DNA from 2 places in the Streptomyces sp. NPDC093795 genome. Region 2 is predicted to be linked to the other one. Evidence: predicted binding sites of a transcription regulator. Region 2 holds the regulator's gene; the other holds the start of a gene.
The links. The regulator HspR, encoded in region 2, represses chaperone genes until heat shock. The targets are predictions, from matches to a motif close to TTGAGNNNNNNNNNCTCAA.
Positions count from the first base shown of each region.

Region 1: the regulator HspR is predicted to act here: its motif matches at 1,394-1,412, upstream of lon (endopeptidase La).

Region 1 covers NZ_JBIWIO010000017.1:12,016-15,421, reverse strand. The annotation lists gene ACIRB7_RS32715 (hypothetical protein) at 1-586, opposite strand, end outside; gene ACIRB7_RS32710 (GNAT family N-acetyltransferase) at 653-1,303, opposite strand; gene lon (endopeptidase La) at 1,435-3,406, shown strand, end outside.
Region 2 covers NZ_JBIWIO010000006.1:224,955-228,360, forward strand. The annotation lists gene ACIRB7_RS18425 (helix-turn-helix transcriptional regulator) at 38-1,081, shown strand; gene ACIRB7_RS18430 (hypothetical protein) at 1,087-1,554, shown strand; gene ACIRB7_RS18435 (heat shock protein transcriptional repressor HspR) at 1,640-2,101, opposite strand; gene dnaJ (molecular chaperone DnaJ) at 2,105-3,289, opposite strand; gene grpE (nucleotide exchange factor GrpE) at 3,329-3,406, opposite strand, start outside.

The DNA.
Region 1 (3,406 bases), on a different contig from region 2:
CGCCGTCGCCCGCGACGACGATCCGGTGGCGGTGGGTGAGGACGTACTGGAAACCGTCGGGGACCGGGTCGCCGGTCGGACGCGTCGGCACGCGCGCGTAGGCGGGGTCTTCGAGCGCCGCCCGCAGTTCGGCGGCCTCGGCGGGCGTCATCCGGCCGGTCCGGGGCGGCTTCGTGCCGGAGCGGCTGGTCCAGGTGCCGTCGTAGTGGACGATCAGCTGGTTGCGGACCCCGGCGAGCCCGCCGCTGACGACCACCTCGACGAGCACCTCCTGGCCTCGCGGCTCCTCGGTGGGCGCGATCGTCCCGGGCGGGGTGGCGGTCCGGGGCGGAGTGGTGGGCGCGGGGGGCGTGCTCGTGGCCGGATCGGAGGACGCGGCCGGGGTGGTGGGCCCGGTCGGCGCGCTCGTGGCCGACGCCGGGCCGCCGGGCGCCGGAGATGTCTCCGGCCCGCAGCCGGTCGCGCCGACGGCACCGCCGGCGCCGAGGGTGAGGGCGGCCGCGAGGAGCAGGGCCCCACGCCGAGTCCGTACGCCGCGCCCCGCGTCCCGTGCCCCTCGCCGAGTCTTCCGTACGCCTCGCACCATGGACCGAGCATGCCCCGTCCGGGCTGCCCCGCGCAGCCGGATGCCCAGGGTTCCGGGGTCCGGCGGTCAGGTCTCCGTGGGGGGCTCCGTGCGGACGATGCCGGTGAGCGGCCCCCGGTAGCGCCAGTCGAGCGAGTCGTACAGCGCGAGGCCGTCCGTGGTCGCGGAGAGCACTCCGGTCTCCGCGCCCGCCTGGGCGGCGGCGGCCTCAAGGGTGAGCATGACGTTGGCGCCGAGGCCGCGCCGCCGGTGCGCGGGGTCGGTCTCGATCTGGTCGGCGACGGCGGTCGAGCCGGTCGGGGCTATCTGGCCGCGCGCGGCGAGGGTGCCGTCGGGGGCGAGGACCCGGACCCGGATGACACCGTCCCGGACCTCGGTGGTCCTGGCGTACCCCTCGGGCGGCGCGGGCCGGGCCCCGGGGTCGAGCGGCTTGACCATCATGAAGCCCGGGTCGTCGGGGACCGTCCACCCCTCGGTGATCCACGGCTCCACGTCCTCGGGCGCCGCCATGACCTTGAGCCAGCTGTACGGGGCGGTGAGCCGGGTGCAGAGCGCCCCGACGGAGGCCGCGTCCGGGGCGGGCAGGACGTGCCGTACGACATGCCGGGGGAGGCCCACGTCGATCCGGTACCCCCAGGGCTGGGCGACGGCGGCCGGGGTCCCCCGGGAGACCGTCCACCCCGCCACCCACGCAGATGTAATAGACGCCATATCCATGGAGGCATTACAGCGGCTGAGTCCCGCAGGCGGGAGGGGTGATCGCTCAGAGCGAACGCGCGTCCGGGAACATCCACGGGCTCACATGCATTGAGTCGACATAGCTCAACTTGACTGCCGAAGGGGAGATCATGGCTTCTGAGTCCAAGGCGTCCGTGCCGCTCACTCTGCCCGTCCTGCCGCTCGACGACGAGGTCGTGCTGCCCGGAATGGTGGTGCCGCTGGACCTCTCCGACAACGACGTACGGGCCGCCGTGGAGGCCGCCCAGGCCGCCGCGCGGCCCGGAGCGGGCAAGCCGCGGGTCCTGCTCGTGCCCCGCGTCGACGGGACCTACGCCGCGACCGGCGTCCTGGGCACCGTCGAGCAGGTCGGCCGGCTCTCCGACGGCGACCCCGGCGCACTGATCCGCGCCCTCGGCCGCGTACGCATCGGCGCCGGTACGACCGGGCCCGGCGCGGCCCTGTGGGTCGAGGGCGGCACCGTCGAGGAGACGCTGCCCGACCCGCTGCCCGGCCAGGTCACCGACCTGGTCAAGGAGTACAAGGCGCTCGCCACCAGCTGGCTCAAGAAGCGCGGCGCCTGGCAGGTCGTCGACCGCGTCCAGCAGATCGACGGCGTCGGCGCCCTCGCCGACAACGCCGGCTACTCGCCCTTCCTCACCGTCGAGCAGAAGGTCGCCCTCCTGGAGACCGCCGACCCCGTCGCCCGCCTCAAGCTCGCCACCGCCCAGCTCCGCGAGCACCTCGCCGAGCAGGACGTCGCCGAGACCATCGCCAAGGACGTCCAGGAGGGCGTCGACAAGCAGCAGCGCGAGTTCCTGCTCCGCCGCCAGCTCGAAGCCGTCCGCAAGGAACTCCGCGACCTCAACGGCGAGGCCGAGGGTGACGAGTCCGACGACTACCGCGCCCGCGTGGAGGCGGCCGACCTGCCCGAGAAGGTCCGCGAAGCCGCCCTCAAGGAGGTCGAGAAGCTGGAGCGGTCCAGCGACCAGTCCCCCGAGGGCTCCTGGATCCGCACCTGGCTGGACACCGTCCTCGAACTCCCTTGGAACGAGCGGACGGAGGACCGGTTCGACATCCGCGGCGCCCGCGCCGTCCTCGACGCCGAACACGCGGGCCTCGACGACGTGAAGGAACGGATCACCGAGTACCTGGCCGTCCGCAAGCGGCGCTCCGAGCGCGGCCTCGGCGTCGTCGGCGGCCGCCGCGGCGGAGCCGTACTCGCCCTCGTCGGCCCGCCCGGCGTCGGCAAGACCTCCCTCGGCGAGTCCGTCGCGCACGCGATGGGACGCGAGTTCGTCCGGGTCGCCCTCGGCGGCGTACGGGACGAGGCGGAGATCCGCGGCCACCGCAGGACCTACGTCGGCGCCCTCCCCGGCCGGATCGTCCGGGCCATCAAGGAAGCCGGGTCCATGAACCCGGTGGTCCTGCTCGACGAGATCGACAAGGTCGGCTCCGACTTCCGCGGCGACCCCGCGGCGGCGCTCCTCGAAGTCCTCGACCCGGCGCAGAACCACACCTTCCGCGACCACTACCTGGAGGTCGAACTCGACCTCTCCGACGTCGTCTTCCTCGCCACCGCCAACGTCCTCGAAGCCATCCCCGAAGCCCTCCTCGACCGCATGGAGCTGGTCAGGCTCGACGGCTACACCGAGGACGAGAAGGTCGTCATCGCCCGCGACCACCTGCTGCCCAGGCAGCTGGAGCGCGCCGGCCTCGAACCCGGCGAGGTCGTCCTGGAGGACGCGAGCCTGCGCAAGCTGGCCGGCGAGTACACCCGCGAGGCGGGCGTCCGCACCCTGGAGCGGGCCGTCTCCCGGCTGCTCCGCAAGGTCGCGGCCCAGGCGGAACTCGGCGACCGCGCACTGCCGTTCACGGTCACCCCGGACGACCTGCGGGACCTCATCGGACGGCCGCACCACGTGCCGGAGTCGGCCCAGGACCCGGCCGAGCGCCGCACCGCCGTGCCGGGCGTCGCCACCGGCCTCGCCGTGACCGGCGCGGGCGGTGACGTCCTCTTCGTCGAGGCGTCCCTCGCCGACCCGGAGACCGGCGCGGCGGGCCTTACCCTCACCGGCCAGCTGGGCGACGTGATGAAGGAGT
Region 2 (3,406 bases):
TTCACCAGCCACGCCGGGCATCATGTTCCTGTAATTCATGACCCTGAGGGGGGTGCAAATGAGGCGAGAATGCGACGAGTCCGGTCATAAGCACAGTCACGGTGACCTATGCGACGTGGGCAAGGAGCTCTATGCGAACGCTCTCCGCACCGGCCGCATAGCCCGCGCCGACGCCGACGCCGCCCCCTGTCTGAGGGCGCTCTCCCTCCTGCACCCGGACCCGGACGACAGCCAGTGGCTGCGTCCCGTACCGCCGTCGATCGCCCTCAGCCAGCTCGTGCACCCCATCGAGCGGGAGATACAGGCCCGCCGGCAGCACGCCATCGCGCTCGCCGACGCGTTCGAGCCGTTCATGGCCCTCCACACGCAGGATCCTTCCGGCACCCAGGCGATCACCGTCCTCGAAGGCCTCAGCGTCATCAACGCCGCCCTCGACCGCGCCATCAACGAGTGCACCGAGGAACTCCTCACCATCCAGCCCGGCAGCGGCCGCCGCCCCGAGACCCTCGAAGCGGCCCTGCGCCGCATGGAGCCGCTCCTCGACCGCGGTGTCCGGATGCGGACGCTCTACCAGCACACCGCCCGGCACCACCCCGCCACCCTCGCCTACGTCGAACGGGTCGCCCCCTACGGGCTCGAACTGCGCACCCTGGAAGAGATCGTCGACCGGCTGATCATCGTCGACCGCAAGGTCGCCTTCGTGCCCGCGCGCAGCGACCGCCAGGTCGCCCTCGAACTGCGCCACGAAGGCCTCGTCCAGTACCTCGTCGGCGTCTTCGACCAGTTCTGGCTGCACGGCGTGCCCTGGGAGGAGGAGATCCCGTACAGCCCCTCCGTGGACGGCATAGGGGGCGTCCAGCGCTCCATCGCCAAGCTCCTCGTCGAGGGCCACGTCGACGAGGCCATCGCCCGCCGCCTCGGCATGAACGTGCGCACCTGCCGCGCCCACATCGCCAAACTCGCCGCCGCCCTCGGCAGCGGCAGCCGGGCCCAGCTCGGCTACCTCATCTCCCGGTCGGGCATCCTCGAAGGGGACAACCGGCCGGCGAGACACCTGACCGGCATCGGACGGAACGACTGACCACCGTGTACGTACAGATCGACCTCGACGGCCCCGCCGGAACCCTGCGCGTCTCCGGGCACGGGCTGCCCACCGTGGAGCTCGTACGGGCCCCCGGGGCCCGCCCCGACACCCACATCCCCCTCGGGACCCGCAGAGCCGCCCTGCTCACGCTCACCGTCGACGGGGCCCCCGCCACCATCCGGCCGGCCCGCGGACGGCTCCTGCGGCGCTCCTACCGGGTCGACGTGCGGACCGGCGGCACGCGCTACCGGCTGATCCCCTGCGGGTACGCCGAGAGCCGCCTGACCCGGGGCAGGCGGCGGATCGGCACCCTCCAGAGCTCGGGCGACGGCCGGGTCATCGACACCTGGGAACCCGGCGCGACACCCCGCGACATCGCCCTCGGCACCGCGCTCGCCGCTGCCTTCGGGACGGGCGCCGCGCCCTGGTGGGAGACGGTGGGCGACATCGTGTCCGAGCTGATCCCCTGACCCACAGGGGTCCCTCGACCCGACGCCTCAAGCACCTGAGGCCCCCTCCGCCGGAACGGAAGGGGCCTCACGTACGCACTGCGCACTACTCGCCGCGGTTGGGGCGCCACACCACGAGGGCGCTCGCCTGCTGCACGTCCTGGTACGGCACCAGGTCGCGCCGGTACGAGGCGTGCACCTGGGCCTCGCGCTGCCGCATCGCCGCCGCCGCGCCGTCGACCGCGGCCGACAGCTCGGCGATCCGGCTCTGCAGCGCCGCGACCTGGTTCTCCAGCTCGATGATCCGCTTGATCCCGGCCAGGTTGATGCCCTCGTCCTGCGACAGCTGCTGCACCTGACGGAGCAGCTCGATGTCACGGGCCGAGTAGCGCCTGCCCCGGCCGGCCGTACGGTCCGGGGAGACCAGGCCGAGCCGGTCGTACTGCCGCAGGGTCTGCGGGTGCAGGCCCGAGAGCTGGGCCGCCACCGAGATGACGTACACCGGCGACTCGTCGGTCAGTTCGTACGCCCTGCTGCCGAATCCCGGCTGTCGTCGGCGCCCGTCCACGGGTCACGCTCCCTTCGCGGCCTGGAACAGCTCCGCCCGCGGGTCCTCGGAGGCGGTCGCCTCGCGGTAGGTCTCCAGGGCGTCACGTGCCTTGTCGTCCAGCTCCTGCGGCACCGCGACCTCGACCGTCACGAGGAGGTCGCCGCGGGTGCCGTCCTTGCGGATCGCGCCCTTGCCGCGGGCGCGCATGGTCCGGCCGTTCGGGGTGCCCGCGGGCAGCTTGAGGGTGACCGCGGGGCCGCCGAGGGTCGGCACCTTGATCTCGCCGCCGAGCGCCGCCTCCGTGAAGGAGACCGGCACGGTGACGGTGAGGTTGTCGTCCTTGCGGCCGAAGACCGGGTGGACGTCGACGTGCACGACGACGTACAGATCGCCGTTCTGCCCGCCGCGCTCGCCCGGCGCTCCCTTGCCGCGCAGCCGGATCTTCTGGTTGTCGCTCACGCCCGCCGGGATGCGGACCTGCATGGTGCGGGAGGACTTGGCCCGGCCGCTGCCCTTGCAGATCTCGCAGGGGTTCTCCGCGATCAGGCCGCGGCCCTTGCAGTCCACGCACGGGTCGGTGAGCGAGAAGCCGCCGCCGCTGCCGCGCGAGACCTGCCCGGTGCCGACGCAGGTCGGGCACACCCGGGGGGTGCCGTTCTTGTCGCCGGTGCCCGAACACGCCGTGCACGGCTGCTGGCTCGACATCCGCAGCGGTACGGTCGCGCCCTCGATGGCCTCGGTGAAGCTGAGCGTCACCTCGGACTCGATGTCCTGGCCGCGCCGCGGCTGGGTACGGGCCCCCGCACCCCCGCCGCGGTTGAAGAGGCCGCCGAAGACGTCCCCGATCCCGCCACCGCCGCCGAAACCACCCGCTCCGGCGTGGCCGCCCTGGGCGCCGCCGAAGAGGTCGCCCAGGTCGAAGTTGAACGAGCCGCCGCCGGGGCCACCGGGTGACCGGAAGCCGCCGTTCCCGAAGAGGGCACGGGCCTCGTCGTACTCCTTGCGCTTCTTGGGGTCGCCGAGGACGTCGTTCGCCTCGGAGATCTCCTTGAAGCGCGCTTCCGCCTTGCTGTCGCCCTTGTTGGCGTCCGGGTGGTTCTCGCGGGCGAGCTTTCGGTACGCCTTCTTGATCTCGGCGTCGGTGGCGTCCTTGGGGACGCCGAGGACCTTGTAGTAGTCCTTCTCGACGAAGTCCTTCGTGCTCATCGACGTCCCTCCTTCCGGACTGCTCCGGTGATCGTCGCGCTACCCCTCCTCGGGGGCACCGCTCTCCTCGTCGGCCGGCGTACCGTCCTCCTTGGCCGGGGCCGCGCCCGGCTGGGG